Regions from separate parts of the Fictibacillus sp. S7 genome, predicted to be linked through region 2. Evidence: riboswitches for the same ligand, from Rfam matches in the RefSeq annotation. Region 2 holds a riboswitch; each other region holds the start of a gene.
The links. Region 2 has a riboswitch for lysine ahead of DMO16_RS00260 (aspartate kinase). Riboswitches for the same ligand answer to the same signal wherever they lie in the genome.

Region 1 (2,273 bases), 2.5 Mb from region 2:
GAATAACGACGAAACAAAGCAGGAAGGCGAATATCGGGCCAATCGGGAACCATTTTGCCCGGTACGGAAGATCACGCAAATCCCTTCCTTGTGCCACATAGGCTTTTCGGAAGCGGTAATGGCTGATCGCAATTCCAAGCCAGGCTATAAAGCCCGACATCCCCGAGGCGTTCAACAGCCATGTATAAATGGCTCCGTCACCAAATAAGGAAGCAAGAAATGCTACTGCTCCAACTGCAGCCGTCACGATCAGCGCAGGAACAGGAACACCCCGAGAATCCAGCTTTGCCAGAAACTTGGGAGCTTTTCCGTCACGTGCCAGGTCCCACAGCATACGGGTCGATGCGTACATACCAGAGTTACCTGCAGAAAGGACAGCGGTTAAAATGATCGCATTCATGACAGATGCGGCAAAGGCGATTCCCGCTTTATCAAATACCAGGGTAAACGGACTCACGGTGATTTCACTTCTTGCCAGCCTGCTGTCCGTATAAGGAATGATTAAGCTGATCACTAGTATCGCAAGAATATAGAACAAAAGAATGCGCCAGAACACACTCTTGACTGCTTTTGGAATGTTCTTCTTCGGATCTTCAGTCTCCCCTGCTGCCACACCAAGCAACTCCGTTCCCTGAAAGGAAAAACCTGCTGCCATAAAGACGCCGAGCGTAGTAAAGAATCCGCCATTGAACGGGGCATCACCAATAGTAAAGTTTTTAAAGCCAATGGCTTCTCCGCCGAGAATTCCAAAAATCATAAGCGTACCGAGAATTAAAAAGATAATAACCGTAACCACTTTAATAAGAGAAAACCAGTATTCTGACTCTCCAAACCCTTTAACGGATAAGTAGTTCAATAAGAACATAATTGCTAAAAACAACGCACTCCAAATATAGGAAGGCGTATCAGGAAACCAGAACTTCATGATGAGCGTAACCGCTGCAAGCTCTGCCGCAATGGTGATCGCCCAGTTGTACCAATAATTCCAGCCCAGGGCAAATCCCACGGAAGGATCCACAAATTTTGTGGCATAGGTACTGAACGATCCTGCCACCGGCATGTAAGATGCCATTTCCGCCAGGCTTGTCATCAAAAAGAAAACCATGATGCCAATGACTACGAAGGATAAAAGCGTGCCCCCGGGTCCGGCCGTATGGATCGAGCCTCCACTCGCCAAAAACAGGCCGGTTCCGATGGTTCCACCCAGCGAGATCATCGTTAAGTGGCGGGACTTCAGTTTACGCTGTAGTTCTCCTGAAGCCGCTGGTGTTGAATTCTTTGCTGTGTTTTGCATAAAAAAACTCCTTTTCATTTTGGAAGGAGTGGGAAATAAAAAAAGCCGCCAAAACGCAGTTTGACGGCAGTTCTATTCTACCCGCATCATGCCTTCCGTAAGATAGCGCATCCCACTCACCGGTAATGTGAGCGTGACAGTGCTGTTCCTTTTCGAAAACAGCCCCAATTCATATTTCCAGAGATAAACATGAATTTCGGCAGCTTTTCCTTTCACACGGAGTCTATGATGTCTTTCTGCATCTCGTACGTCCTACTAATAAAAGCCGCGACCTCTACCTCATCGGATTGATGAGGATTTTTGAAATATCCAGTTAGTTGACGCTAGTTGCTATTATAAAACACGAACATTAACTGTTCAACTGTTTTTTGTTTCCAAGGTCTCTTTTGCAGCATTAATGTACGTTTGAACCTTTTCTATAGATGAGGCAAATCTTCTGACTGGGAACAGGGCCAAACGTGGCTTTTATCCGGCTTTAACTAAAAACGGGTAAGGGATCAGGACAAATTGGCCAAAATTGGTGGCTACGACCTAATCACCGGTCTTGTATTAGTGGCCTATGCCTTTATTGAAAATCTGCAGGCCACCGTTTTAATGCCTGTCGTTCTCATTGGATTCATCATACTGCTTGGATATGTGAATACAAGAATGGTTGAATAGAACCTCTCCTGCTATAAAGGATTTACAGTGCTCTTGTCAAATAGATAAATGGAGAATCATGTGAAAGGAGCGATTGAAATTGAATCGAGTTCTGTCCCCCGTCTCATGTAAAGTAAATAACGTATTTATTCACGTTACTGATTTAAAAAAAAGCCGCAGAATGGTACAGCAGACTGCTTGGGCTCCCAACGCCGGAGCACGTCGAATCTCCGGTATACAATCTCCCGGTTACGGGCGAAACAGGCTTAACCCTGGATGACCACGCGTTTGACCCGGATTTTATTTTCAGCCCTTCAAAGCACCCGCTGTTTAATTTTTT
Region 2 (2,273 bases):
ACAAAAAAGAGTACCGGAAATACAAGATTAAAACGGTAACCGGTCCTGATGATTATGCTTCCATGAAAGAGGTCGTGCGGAGAAGGTATTCACGGATTCTGAAGGAAAATGGACAGCTTCCGGATCTGATAATCATTGATGGCGGAAAAGGCCAGATTGCCGCAGCGCAGGATGTTCTTGAAAATGAATTAAATCTCTTTATCCCGGTGGGCGGATTAGCGAAGGATGAAAAACACCGCACGTCTCAATTGTTAATGGGAGACCCTCCGGAAATTATGGAAATGCCGAGAAACAGCCAGGAGTTTTATCTTCTGCAGCGCATACAAGATGAGGTGCACCGTTTTGCCATCACGTTCCACCGTCAGGTCAGGGATAAGGGCATGTTTCGTTCCAGCCTTGATAATATCCCGGGTGTCGGTGAAAAAAGAAAAAAACTGCTGCTGAGAAAATTTGGATCCATAAAAAAGATGAAAGAGGCGACTATGGAGGATTTCCGGGCAGCAGGCATCCCCATGGGGGTAGCAGAAGAAATCATGCAGGCGCTGCAAAAGGATCCATCATAAAAAAGGGTTGATTTTTAAAATCTGCTTTGCTACACTAAATACAAATTTTAATAGAGCGCCATACTTCAGTTTTTGAAGTGATGGTAGAGGAGCAAAAACCAATAGTAGGCAACCGGAAGAGAAGGAGCTCTTATGACGGTGGCTGAAAGGGGATTTTTGCCGAAGCTTTAGGAAACTTCCTTTTTCTTAAGGCTGGACCTGCATTGAATAAATGCAGGGCTGTCACACATTCCTTGCCCGGAGGATGTGTGGAGGACTATCTCACATGAGGGGAAAACATGCTGGCTTACTGTTGCCTATTCAAGCAGCAATAAGGTCTTTTCCTTATTGCTGCTTTTTTGTATTCATAAACAGTTTTACAGTCTGTTGAAAAAGTGGAAGCCAGGACTTGGCTGGCCATATCTGGGTGTCTTTTTAGCATAACAACTTTTTGCGGATGAGAAAGGATGGACCATTGTGGCGTTAATCGTTCAAAAATTCGGAGGGACAAGTGTAGGTACTCCCGAAAAAATCAGGAATGCGGCCAGACGGATTATTCAGGCAGCAAATGAAGGAAATCAGGTGATTGCGGTTGTTTCTGCCATGGGCAAGACAACCGACGATTTGGTAAAGCTGGCAGGAGAAATCACAAGCAAACCATCCAAACGGGAAATGGACATGCTGCTCACCACAGGTGAACAAATTACCATATCATTGTTAGCCATGGCTCTTGAGGAGGCCGGTCACCCGGCGGAATCTCTCACCGGATGGCAGGCGGGTATCCAAACGGAGAGCCTTCATGGCAATGCGAGAATATTGGACATTGATACGAAAAGAATCGAAACGCTCTTAAATGAAGGGAAAATAGCAGTCGTTGCCGGATTTCAAGGGTGGACAGCGTCGCAAAGGATTACGACTCTAGGTCGGGGAGGCTCGGACACAACAGCTGTTGCTATAGCTGCAGCCCTTCGTGCGGACAAGTGCGAAATTTATACGGATGTGACCGGTGTGTTTACCACCGATCCCAGGGTTGTGAAGCATGCGCGGAAACTGGCTGCCATTTCTTATGATGAAATGCTTGAGCTGGCCAATTTGGGGGCAGGGGTCCTGCATCCAAGAGCTGTTGAATTTGCCAAGAATTACGGAGTAAAGCTTGAAGTTCGTTCAAGTATGGAAGAGGAACGTGGAACAATCGTTGAGGAGGAAGCAGAAATGGAAAACAATCTAGTGGTAAGAGGACTGGCTTTTGAAGGCAATGTTACCAAAATCACAATTGAGAATCTCCCGAACGGATTGAATACACTTTCGTCTGTATTTTCTTTGCTCGCGGACAATAACATTAATGTTGATATTATTATTCAAAGTGTAAACAAGCAGGAAAAAACCAACATTTCCTTCTCCATTGACAGTGCCATTTTTGATGAGACGGTCCAGCTTTTGGAGCAGAACAAAGGACAGCTTGGTTTCAGCCAAATTCTCCACGAAGATGGACTGGCGAAGGTTTCTATTGTCGGCTCAGGGATGATCTCCAATCCTGGTGTCGCGGCACAAATGTTTAAGGCTTTATCTGATCAGAATATTATGATCAAAATGGTAAGTACCTCAGAGATCAAAGTATCCACTGTAGTTGGGCAGCAGGATATGATTAATGCTATTGAGACACTTCATGATGTATTTGAACTGGACGCGAGAGTACCAGTTCAACACGCATAATAACGTCCGGGCCATTTT
Region 3 (2,273 bases), 470 kb from region 2:
CCGGATTCGCAGCATTTCCCTGCAATAGACACCTTTTTTGTTCCTTTTTCTCGCGCCCGGTTGGCAAGTGCCGCTTCATATTGGGCCTGATATAGTGCAGGTCTGATATTATCGCTCATCCCTCCGTCTACTGCCACATAATGCCTGACCGAAGGAATATCCTTTTGTGAGCCGACCGAATAGATGGTGGTTCCTGCGTCACCAACGAGCGAACGGCCGGGTTCAATCCAGATTTCAGGTACTGAAACTGAATTTGAAGCAGATAGTCGTGTCACTTCACCGATCATCGCTTCAATGTATTCTTTGGGCTCGAGCGGTTCATCTGCCTCTGTATAACGAATCCCAAATCCACCACCAAGATTTAAAACTTTGGGAAAAAAGGACAATTCATTGTTCCATTTGGCAAGGTAATCATACAGTTTCTGAATGGCCAGAATGAAACCCGCTGTTTCAAAAATTTGCGAACCGATATGAAAATGAACCCCAAGAAGGGTAATTGCTTCTGAATCCAGTGCTTCAATCACTGCTTTTTCCGCCTGGCCATTCTGAAGGTCGAAACCAAACTTTGAATCTTCCTGTCCCGTTAGAATATATTCATGGGTATGAGCCTCGATACCAGGAGTGATTCTAAGAAGAATGGACGTTTGTGTATTCATTTTGTCACAGAGCTCATTAAGCATGCGCAGCTCATGAAAATTATCCACAACAAAGCATCCGATTCCGGACTTCAAGGCATATTGTAGCTCATCATAGCTTTTATTGTTGCCATGAAAATGGATGCGTTCTGCAGGAAATCCAGCAGCAAGAGCTGTATAAAGCTCTCCCCCGGAAACAACATCCAGGCTTAAGCCTTCCTCTGCCACCAGCTGGACCTGCGCAAGGCAGGAAAATGCTTTGCTCGCATAAGCCACTTGGGCTTTTATGCCTTGTTCCTCAAACGCTTTTTTAAACGACCTTGCGCGTTGCCTGATCAATTCCACATCGTAAATATAAAGCGGTGTTCCGTATTTTTGTGCCAGCTGAACCGTGTCCAGCCCGCCGATCGTCAAATGATTATCTTCATTAATCGAGCTTGTGCCATGTAAGTACATCATAATCTCCCCTTTTCTATCCTGCAGAGATTCTTTTCCGACGAAAAAAACAAAGACAGCCCATGTATAAGGTACACTGGCTGTCTACTACCGTACCCCCATTTGCCGGAATAGTTCTCCACTGCAAGCATTGCAGTGACAGTCCGCTGTCTGTTCGGCAGCGGCCCAGCATGAGAATGGATGGATCATTCCCACACTTCGGCAAATTGGCCTTTAAAATGATTTCATCATGTCCATTCACTCCATCATCCTACTCATCCGCTTTGCGCCTCTACCCCATTATTTATAAATGAGGCATATCCAATTGTTATGAACAAATTTATCACAAATTTTGATAATCGGCAACACTTCTTAAGAAGTTGGCTGCTTTTTGCTGTTTTGCGGATGAACGATGCTCGGCCGGACTTTCGATAGAGGCACAGCGAGCCGGATCATGATCTGCACAAACGCCTTGGCGTTGAATGGGATAAAAGGCCACAGATAGGGCGTATTTAAATTTTTCACAAAAGCAAGATACAGAAGCAGCAGAGTGGCGCCTACGACAAGCCCGGGCACATGGAAGATGGCCGTTAGCACCAGAAGGACGAGCCGGAGCATTTTGTTGGCAACACTGAGTTCATAGCTTGGGGTAGAAAACCCTCCGATCGCTGAGACTGATACATATAATATGACTTCCGGAACAAACAGTCCCACATCGATGGCGATCTGGCCAATGAGCACCGCTGCGATCAAGCCCATCGCCGTCGAAAGCGGGCTGGGGGTATGTATCGCGGCTACTCGCAGGATTTCAATCCCGATTTCCGCAAAGACAATTTGCAGGAACAAAGGGATATTCGTCGTTTTGTTTGGTCCGATAAAATCGATATTCGATGGCAGCAGTCCTTCCTGTGTAGCATAAAGGTACCAGAGCGGCAGGAGGAGAAGCGAGGCAATGATGCCGGTAAACCGGACCCAGCGGATAAAAGCCCCGACCATCGGCGTCTGACGGAATTCCTCTGCATGCTGTACATGGTGAAAATAGGTTGTCGGTGTAATGATAACACTTGGGCTCGTATCGGTGATTACGAGAACATGGCCTTCCATTAAATGCTGGGCCGCAACATCCGGCCGTTCGGTATACCGGACAAGCGGAAAAGGATCCCAGCCTTGTTTCACAAGAAATTCTTCAATGGTTTTATCGGC

Region 1: another riboswitch for lysine. It lies ahead of DMO16_RS13300 (amino acid permease); the one in region 2 lies ahead of DMO16_RS00260 (aspartate kinase).
Region 3: another riboswitch for lysine. It lies ahead of lysA (diaminopimelate decarboxylase); the one in region 2 lies ahead of DMO16_RS00260 (aspartate kinase).

Annotation. Positions count from the first base shown of each region.
Region 1 is NZ_QJKL01000001.1:2,579,679-2,581,951, forward strand. Features, by position in the region: gene DMO16_RS13300 (amino acid permease) at 1-1,294, opposite strand, end outside; lysine riboswitch at 1,390-1,579, opposite strand; gene DMO16_RS24330 (hypothetical protein) at 1,802-1,954, shown strand; gene DMO16_RS13305 (VOC family protein) at 2,128-2,273, shown strand, end outside.
Region 2 is NZ_QJKL01000001.1:53,103-55,375, forward strand. Features, by position in the region: gene uvrC (excinuclease ABC subunit UvrC) at 1-563, shown strand, start outside; lysine riboswitch at 640-830, shown strand; gene DMO16_RS00260 (aspartate kinase) at 1,020-2,255, shown strand.
Region 3 is NZ_QJKL01000001.1:519,222-521,494, reverse strand. Features, by position in the region: gene lysA (diaminopimelate decarboxylase) at 1-1,091, opposite strand, end outside; lysine riboswitch at 1,195-1,373, opposite strand; gene DMO16_RS02680 (spore germination protein) at 1,443-2,273, opposite strand, start outside.